Regions from separate parts of the Dechloromonas sp. TW-R-39-2 genome, predicted to be linked through region 1. Evidence: predicted binding sites of a transcription regulator. Region 1 holds the regulator's gene; the other holds the start of a gene.
The links. The regulator FNR, encoded in region 1, switches genes on or off when oxygen is low (the NO sensors DNR and NnrR bind a similar motif). The targets are predictions, from matches to a motif close to TTGANCTAGNTCAA.

Region 1 (4,709 bases):
AAATCCTCATCTGGTGAGGATTGACCGGGTTTTTTCGGGGCTTTGAATGCAAGCACTGCTGGCCTTTGAAAATGCGCCGCCTTTGATGGCGCCTTTTCGGTTTTTTATCACGGCACCCTTGTTTGGTGTGCTGGCCGGCCTGTTACTGATCGTAGAAGGCCCCTCGCTGTTTTCCTCGCGCTGGATGCCGGGGACGTTGGCCGTAACGCACTTGTTGACCGTCGGTTTCATGCTGCAAGTCATGCTGGGGGCGCTGGTCCAGATTTTTCCTGTCGTGGCGGGGGCCAATCTGTGGCGCCCCTTGCGGCTCTCGGCCATGTTGCATAGTGGGCTGACGCTGGGCACGTGCCTGCTGGCTGGCGGCTTCTATTTCGGAAGCCCGTTGTTGCTCAGCGTTGCGGCCGGGGTGCTTTTGTTGACGGCACTGCTGATTCTGGGGGCGACAACTCATGCCCTGATTGGTGTCCGATCCACCAGCCCGACGATTCTTGGCTTGAAGCTTGCGCTGGCCGGGCTGGCTGGCGTGGTCGGACTTGGCGTGCTGATGGCTTGGGGGCTGGCTCATGGCTGGCCTTTGCCGCTGCCTATGCTGGCTGATTTGCATGCAGCCTGGGGGCTCGGGGCTTGGGCCGGCGTCCTGTTGGCAGCCATTGCTTATGTGGTTGTGCCGATGTTCCAGCTGACGCCAGGTTATCCCGCACGTCCGGGCTGGCTGTTCCCGTGCTGCATGTTGCTCATCGTCCTGCTTTGGAGCGGTGCCGTATTTTTCGATATACCGAACATGATCCGCGTCGTCCAGGGAATAACCGCATTGCTCGGCCTGGCTTTTGCCGGGCTGACCCTGCGTCTTCAACTCAAGCGTCGGCGGGCGAGGGCTGATGCCACTTACCGTTATTGGCAAATCGGTTTGGCGGCCAGCATTTTTGCACTTTTGATGTTGTTGACCGCAGCAATGTGGCCGGCTGCTTCGGAGATCGATGGCTGGACCCTGTTTTTTGGCATCACATTGCTTGCTGGCGGATTTGTCCCTTTCATCATCGGGATGCTCTACAAGATTGTTCCATTCCTTGCCTGGCTTCATTTGCAGAACCAGGGGCAAGCCAAGGTGGTTGCGCCGAACATGAACAAGATCCTGTCTGATGCCGACATGCAGCGGCAGATGAAATGCTATGCGCTGGCCGTGGTGCTTTTGCTCGGTGCCGTGCTTTTCCCGGAATGGCTGGCTCGTCCCGCCGGGGTGGCCTTTGCATTGGCCAATGGCTGGCTCGGATTCAACTTGAGCCTCGCTATTTCCCGCTATCGCAAGCATTCGGCTGAAATAGCGCTCAAGCTGGCGGCTCGGTGATGAGTTATCTGGCACTAAAGCACATACACGTTACGTGCGTGTTGCTCAGCGGTCTTGGCTTTTGTCTGCGGGCAATCTGGATGCTTGCCGATTCGTCCTTGCTGAAGCATCGCTTGGTCAGGCTGCTGCCCCATCTTGTCGATACGACCTTGCTCGGGAGTGCCGTGCTGCTGGCTATATCAAGTGGGCAGTATCCGTTTGTAAACGGATGGTTGACCGCGAAATTTCTCGGGCTGCTGGCTTATATCGTCTTTGGAACGTTTGCCCTCAAGCGGGGCAGGACAAAGGCGATCCGCGCTATGTTTCTGGGTTTCGCGCTGCTCGCCTACGCCTACATCATCAGTGTTGCGCTGACGCGTAATCCGCTGCCCGGCTTGTAGTCAGTCAGTTGGGATGATGATTCATCAGGGCTTTCAGCCCGTTAACATTCAAGATCCGGATATGTTTTTGCTGGACGGCGATATGGCCTTCTTCTTGGAATCGGGAGAAGGCGCGCGAAACCGTTTCGAGCTTGAGGCCGAGGTAGCTGCCGATTTCTTCGCGCGTCATGCGCAGGTAAAACTCGGCGTGAGAAAAACCACGTGCCGTGAATCGCTGCGAGAGATTGAGCAGGAAGGCGGCCAGTCGCTCTTCGGCGCGCATGGTGCCGAGCAGCATCATTACGCCGTGGTCGCGGACGATTTCGCGGCTCATGACCTTGTGAAAATGGTGCTGCAAGGTATGAATTTCACGCGACAGGCTTTCCAGTTGCGAAAACGGAATGGCGCAGATTTCACTATCTTCGAGGGCGATCGCGTTGCAGGTGTGGTGTTCAGTGCTGATGCCGTCAAGTCCGAGCAGCTCGCCAGCCATCTGGAACCCGGTCACCTGATCCCGGCCATCCTCAAGCAGCACATCGGTTTTGAAGAAGCCGCTACGGATGGCGTAAATTGCATCGAATGTTTCTCCGGCCCGGTAGAGGTGGTCGCCACGCTTGATGCGGCGACGGGTCGATACCAGGTCATCCAGGCGTTCGAGCTCGTCAATGTTGAGTCCGAAGGGTAGGCAGAGTTCGCGCAGATTGCAGTTCGAACACGCCGTCTTGATGACCGAAAGAGAAATTTCCTGTGAAGCTGTTTGTTGGGGCATCATCAACCTGCGTTCGCTTGATCCATGTCAACCATGATTTGGCACCATCCGAACATAATCCGTGCAACTCTTGGTGGTATGTTTAATGAATTTCGCAACTGAAAACCTCGTATTCGATCCTCAGATCATTCGCCGCTTCGACGTCAACGGCCCCCGCTACACTTCGTATCCGACGGCCGATCGTTTCGTCGAAGCTTTCGATTCGGACGCTGCCAAACTGTGGCTCGGCAAGCGCAACATCGGCGGTATCAGCCGTCCGCTGTCATTATACTTCCACATACCGTTCTGTAACACTATCTGCTATTACTGTGCCTGCAACAAGATCATTACCAAGGATCACGGGCGCAGCGCCAAATACCTGAAATACCTTGCCAAGGAGCTTGCCCTGCAAAGCGCCAGCCTGGACGGTCAGGACGGCGAGCATGAAGTGATCCAGCTGCATTGGGGTGGCGGTACGCCGACTTTCCTGTCGCATGACGAAATGCGGCAACTGATGAGCGAAACCCGCAAGCATTTCAAGTTGCTCGATGGCGGTGAGTACTCGATCGAAGTTGATCCGCGCAAGGTCGATACGGCAACCGTGGCTTTGCTTGGTGAACTGGGTTTCAACCGGATGAGTGTCGGCGTCCAGGACTTCGACGAACGTGTTCAGATTGCCGTTAATCGCGTCCAGACCGAAGAAGAAACGGCGAATGTGATCAATGCCGCGCGGGCCAACGGTTTCAAATCAGTTTCGGTCGATTTGATCTACGGCTTGCCGCATCAGTCGGTCATGGGATTCAACCGGACACTGGAACGTGTTCTGGCCATGGATCCGGATCGCCTGTCGATCTACAACTATGCGCACATGCCGAGCCTGTTCAAGCCGCAGCGCCGGATCGCCGAGCCGGATTTGCCATCGGCCGATACCAAACTGCAAATTCTTGCCCTGGCGATCAAAAAGCTGACCGAAGCTGGCTACGTCTTTATCGGCATGGATCACTTTGCCAAACCGGATGATGAGCTGGCTGTGGCTCAGCGTCAGGGGCGCTTGCATCGCAATTTCCAAGGCTATTCAACCTACGCTGACTGCGACATGCTGTCTTTCGGTATTTCGTCGATCAGCAAGGTCGGGCCGACCTACAGCCAGAACGTCAAGACACTTGATGAGTACTACGATCGGCTCGATGAGCAGATGCTGCCGGTGTTCCGCGGCATTGAACTGAATGCCGACGATATTCTGCGTCGTTCGATCATCCAGGCCCTGATGTGCCACTTCGAATTGTCCATCGAGAGCATCCAAAGTGCTCACTTGATTGATTTCCACAAGTATTTCGCTGCCGAGCTGGAAGACATGCGCGAAATGGAGCGTGGTGGTCTGCTCAAGATCGAGCGTGACTGGATTACCGTCCTGCCGCCGGGACGGATGCTGGTTCGTGCAATTTCGATGGTTTTTGATCGTTATCTGCGGGCTGATCGCCAGCGGACGCGCTACTCGAAAGTCATCTGAGCGCTGCGTTCAGCAGAGGCGGACAGGTTAAACTGTCCGCCTTGTTTTTTGGATGTCTGCGGCCATGCCTGATTCTGGCTATCTAGCCCTTTTCCTTGTCGGACTGCTTGGCGGTACGCATTGTGTCGGCATGTGCGGCGGAATTGTCGGCGCTCTTTCGATGGGCGCTCCCGGTCGTTGGTCCTTGCTGTTTGCCTACAATGCCGGGCGTATTCTGTCCTATTCCGCAGCAGGGGCAATGGCCGGTGCGCTGGGGGCAGCCAGCCTGGGGCTGGAAGGCCAGGTTCCGGTTCGTCTGGGACTCTATCTGCTGGCCAATCTGATGCTCATTGCGCTCGGTCTTTACCTGCTCGGCATTACGCGCGCGCTGGCCTTTATGGAGAAGGCCGGGCAATCCTTGTGGCGTTTGATCCAGCCCTTGACCCGCCGTTTTTTGCCTGCCAGCAATGTGTTTCAAGCTTTTCCCCTTGGCGTGCTTTGGGGATGGTTGCCCTGCGGACTTGTTTACAGTGCATTGGCCACCTCCTTGGCTGCAGGCTCGGCAGGTCGCGGGGCGTTAACCATGCTGGCTTTCGGTTTGGGTACTTTGCCCAATCTTCTGCTGGCTGGCATTGTGCTGGCCCGGCTGAATGAATTTGTTCGTCGCTCCGCTGTCCGTCTGATATCCGGATTGCTGGTCCTGGGATTCGGGGTTTATGGCATGCTGGGTTTGATCCGCTTGCTTCGCTGAATTTTTTTGGGAATGCC
Region 2 (4,709 bases), 310 kb from region 1:
TGTCGGGCGCTTGCCGGGGGTGACGGCGGTTGATATCAACTATGCCACCCGGCGCGCGCGGGTTCGTTGGGATGATTCGCGGGTCCGGCTATCCGACATTCTTGGTGCGATTGCGGCGATCGGCTATCGAGCCTATCCCTACGATGCTGCCAAAAATGAAGAGATATCCCGTGAGGAGCGGCGTGACGCCCTCTGGCGCTTGTGGGTGGCCGGGTTTGGCATGATGCAGGTCATGATGTATGCCTTTCCGGTGTATATCGCAGATGGCGAAATGACCGCTGATGCCGAAAGCCTGATGCGCTGGGCCAGTCTGGTGCTGACCTTGCCGGTGATTTTTTACTCATCAGCCCCGTTCTTTCGGCATGCCTGGCGCGATTTGATGTTGCGTCGTGTTGGGATGGACGTGCCTGTCGCGCTGGGGGTTGGCGCGGCATTTGTTGCCAGCCTCTGGGCGACGGTGACCCAGTCCGGCGAGGTTTATTTCGACTCGGTCACCATGTTTGTCTTTTTCTTGCTGGGCGGCCGTTTCCTGGAAATGACCGCTCGCCAGAAAGCCTTGAGCGTGACGGAGGCGCTGGCCAAGCTATTGCCGGCTTTTGCACAAAAACTCCCGAATTTCCCGGTCGACCGTACGCCTGAGCAGAAAATCGTCGCCGATCTTGTGCCGGGCGATCACATTCTGGTTCGGGCTGGTGACACTATTCCGGCCGACGGGCGGGTCGTTGAAGGTGTCAGTTGTACCAGTGAAGCCTTGTTAACCGGTGAGAGCAAGCCGGTGCCCAAAATGCCGGGAGATCCTGTGACCGGTGGCTCGGTGAATGCAGAAAGTCCGTTGATCGTGCGCGTCGAACAGGTCGGCGAGACGACGCGGCTGTCCGCAATCATCCAGCTTATGGAGCGAGCGGCTGCCGAAAAGCCGAAAATCGTCGAGATGGCCGACCGTGTTGCCAGCTACTTCGTCGCGGTTCTTTTACTAGTGGCGATGCTGGTTGCGGTTGGTTGGTACTTTGTCGATCCATCAAAAATGTTGTGGATCACCGTGTCGGTGCTGGTTGTGACTTGTCCGTGTGCGCTTTCGCTGGCCACGCCGATTGCCTTGACTGTTTCAGCCGGGGCCCTGGCCAAGGACGGTTTGCTGGTTACGCGTGGCCATGCGATCGAAACGCTTGCCCGGGCCAGCCATTTTGTTTTTGACAAAACCGGGACGCTGACAACAGGAAGAATGCGTTTGATTGATGTGATGCCCGTGAGCGATCTCCCTCGAGCTGCTTGTTTGCAGGTTGCAGCAGCACTTGAGCGTTCGTCGGAGCATCCTGTGGCGGTCGCGCTGTGCCGGGCTTCAGACGTTGATGCTTTTTCGGCGGAGCAGGTTATTAGCGAGCCAGGTCAAGGGGTTGAGGCGCTCGTGGCTGGCAAGCGCTATCGCATCGGCCGGCCTGCTTATGTTTTGGGTCTTGGTGGCGGCGTCTTGCCGGATGCTGCGGTCAACTGGCTGGAAAGCGGAGATACGGTGGTTGTCCTGGGCGATGAGCGAGGTTGCCTGGCCTTGTTCCGGATCGGCGATGAAATTCGCGACGAGTCCAAGGCGTTGGTCGATGCCTTGAAACAGGCGGGGAAAAAAGTTGTTTTGCTGACCGGCGACGCTCCTTCTGTCGCCCGGCGTGTTGCGGCCTTGATCGGGATTGATGATGTGCGTGCGGGTGTGACGCCGCAAGGGAAGCATGAATGCGTTGTTACTCTTCAAGCGGAGGGGGCGGTGGTCGCAATGGTCGGAGACGGGGTCAACGATGCGCCGGTGTTGGCTCAAGCCCAGGTGTCTGTTGCCATGGGAGGAGGTGCTCAGCTGGCCCGAACGCAGTCGGATTTTGTCCTGCTTTCGGAAAACCTGGATCACTTGCGGAGAGGTTTGCTCAGGGCGGAGAAAACCCTGCGCATCATCCGCCAGAATCTATGGTGGTCTTTCGCCTACAATTTCGTCGCTTTGCCACTGGCGATTGCCGGGTGGGTAACGCCTTGGTTGGCAGGGATCGGCATGTCGGCCAGCTCCCTGCTCGTTGTTCTTAACTCGTTGCGTATTCAGAAGCAGGAGCATGATTGATGGAAAGTATTTATCTGTTGATTCCCATTTCGGTCATCCTGGTCTTCGGTATCGCCTTTGCCTTCTGGTGGTCGGTGCGTAGCGGGCAGTTCGATGACCTTGAGGGGCCGGGGTTTCGGGTTCTGATGGATGATGAAATGCCCAAGTCTGAGCCGAAAGCCAAGGATTCCGAAAAAGCAGAGAATGTTTGACCTGAATCAACGTTAGTCAGACGCGTTCTTGGCACTATGCTGTCTGTGTGAGGTAAGTGCCTCACGAACATTCTCTGTTGGGGTTGGGGTGCGTTGCGACGCACCCTTTTTTTGTCCACAAATCCCCAATTTGACGTGCTCCCTAATTACTTGGAACTAATTCGGCTTAGATAGTCGGTAGGTTGATCTAGGTCAAAACGTCGCCACTAATCTAGAATACTATCCGCATTCAAGTGCCACCTTGGGTTTAGGGAGGTGTGCATTCCGTTTTTTATTAACGAGAGGTGGGTTCATGTCTGGATCGCAAACCACATATAACGATAAGGTCGTACGGCAGTTTGCTGTCATGACCGTCATTTGGGGCATCGTCGGCATGCTTGTCGGTGTCATCATTGCTGCACAACTTGTGTGGCCGGAGCTGAATATCGGCCCTTGGCTACACTTCGGGCGTCTTCGTCCGTTGCACACCAATGCGGTTATTTTTGCATTTGGTGGCTGTGCGCTTTTTGCAACTTCTTACTGGTGTGTTCAACGTACCAGTCACGCCCGCCTTTGGGGCGGTCCGCTGGTTCCCTTTACGTTCTGGGGCTGGCAAGTCATTATTCTTCTGGCTGCAATTACCCTGCCTTTGGGTATTACCTCCGGCAAGGAATATGCTGAACTCGAATGGCCGATCGATATCCTGATCACGCTGGTCTGGGTTTCATATGCACTGGTTTTCTTCGGAACAGTTGCCAAGCGTACGGTTTCCCACATTTATGTGGCCAACTGGTTCTTTGGTGCCTTCATCATCGCCGTTGCTCTTCTGCATCTGGTTAACAGTGCAGCCGTTCCGGTTTCGCTGACCAAGTCCTACTCGGTGTACTCCGGTGTTCAGGATGCAATGATCCAGTGGTGGTACGGTCACAATGCCGTAGGTTTCTTCCTGACCGCAGGCTTCCTGGGCATGATGTATTACTTCGTGCCGAAGCAGGCTGGTCGTCCGGTTTACTCCTATCGCCTTTCTGTTGTGCACTTCTGGGCCCTGATCTTCACCTACATGTGGGCAGGTCCTCACCATCTGCACTACACCGCACTGCCGGATTGGACCCAGTCTGTCGGTATGATCTTTTCGCTGATTCTGCTGGCTCCGTCCTGGGGTGGCATGATCAACGGCATCATGACGCTGTCTGGCGCATGGCATAAGCTGCGCGACGACCCCGTCCTGAAGTTCCTGATCACTTCGCTGTCCTTCTACGGTATGTCTACCTTCGAAGGCCCGATGATGTCCATCAAGACCGTCAATGCGCTGTCGCACTACACCGACTGGACTGTTGGTCATGTGCACTCTGGCGCCCTTGGTTGGGTTGCCATGGTGTCGATCGGTTCGATCTACTATCTTCTGCCGAAACTCTTTGGCAAGTCGGAAATGTATAGCACCAAGCTGGTTACGACCCACTTCTGGATCGCCACCATCGGTACCGTGCTGTATATCGCTTCGATGTGGATTGCCGGTGTGATGCAGGGTCTGATGTGGCGCGCAGTGAATGCCGACGGTACGCTGGCTTACAGCTTCGTCGAGTCAGTCAAGGGTTCCTATCCGTTCTGGGCGATCCGTTGGTTGGGTGGCGTTCTGTTCCTGTCCGGCATGCTGATCATGGCCTATAACATGTTCAAGACGATTGCTGGTGGCAAGACGCAAGACGTGCCGGTGGTTGTTCCGGTCGCTCACCACGCCTGATTAGGGAGAAATAATAATGATCAAGCACGAGCAAATTGAAAAAAGCGTTGGTCTGCTCATCGTTCTGACGCTGCTTACCGTGATTTGGGGTGGTCTGCTCGAAATCGTTCCGCTCTTTTTCCAGAAGTCGACCACGACACCGGTTGAAGGTCTGAAGCCTTATTCGGCAGTCCAACTGGCCGGTCGCGATATTTATGTTCGCGAGGGTTGTTTCCTCTGCCATTCGCAGATGATTCGCCCGTTCCGTGCAGAGACTGAGCGCTACGGCCACTATTCGGTTGCTGGTGAATATGTCTACGATCACCCGTTCCAGTGGGGTTCGAAGCGTACCGGTCCGGATCTGCATCGCGTTGGCGGCCGTTACTCCGATGAGTGGCAGCGTGCACACTTGATGAATCCTCGCGACGTGGTGCCAGAGTCCAACATGCCGGCTTTTGCCTTCCTGGCAAATACCAAGGCTAAGGATTCGGTTGGCGCTGATATCGAAGCCAAGATGCAGGTGATGCGTGGCTACGCTAATGCACGGAGTATCCCGACTTATACCGATGAAGATATCAAGGCTGCCAAAGCCGCTATCGGTGACAAGACGGAAATGGATGTTCTCATTGCATACCTGCAAGGCCTGGGTACTGCACTGAGCACCATGAAGCAATAAGCCATGGACATCAATGATCTGCGTTCCATCACAACAGTTTTAGGG

Region 2: ccoN (cytochrome-c oxidase, cbb3-type subunit I) is a predicted target of FNR. The motif match lies at 2,472-2,485, and genes of this name have one in related genera.

The regions. Positions count from the first base shown of each region.
Region 1 is NZ_CP045202.1:2,743,650-2,748,358, reverse strand. It holds gene GBK02_RS13335 (DUF2249 domain-containing protein) at 1-17, shown strand, start outside; gene GBK02_RS13330 (hypothetical protein) at 47-1,345, shown strand; gene GBK02_RS13325 (SirB2 family protein) at 1,345-1,725, shown strand; gene fnr (fumarate/nitrate reduction transcriptional regulator Fnr) at 1,730-2,476, opposite strand; gene hemN (oxygen-independent coproporphyrinogen III oxidase) at 2,559-3,962, shown strand; gene GBK02_RS13310 (sulfite exporter TauE/SafE family protein) at 4,027-4,692, shown strand.
Region 2 is NZ_CP045202.1:3,051,651-3,056,359, reverse strand. It holds gene GBK02_RS14785 (heavy metal translocating P-type ATPase) at 1-2,098, shown strand, start outside; gene ccoS (cbb3-type cytochrome oxidase assembly protein CcoS) at 2,098-2,289, shown strand; gene ccoN (cytochrome-c oxidase, cbb3-type subunit I) at 2,582-4,009, shown strand; gene ccoO (cytochrome-c oxidase, cbb3-type subunit II) at 4,029-4,664, shown strand; gene GBK02_RS14765 (cbb3-type cytochrome c oxidase subunit 3) at 4,668-4,709, shown strand, end outside.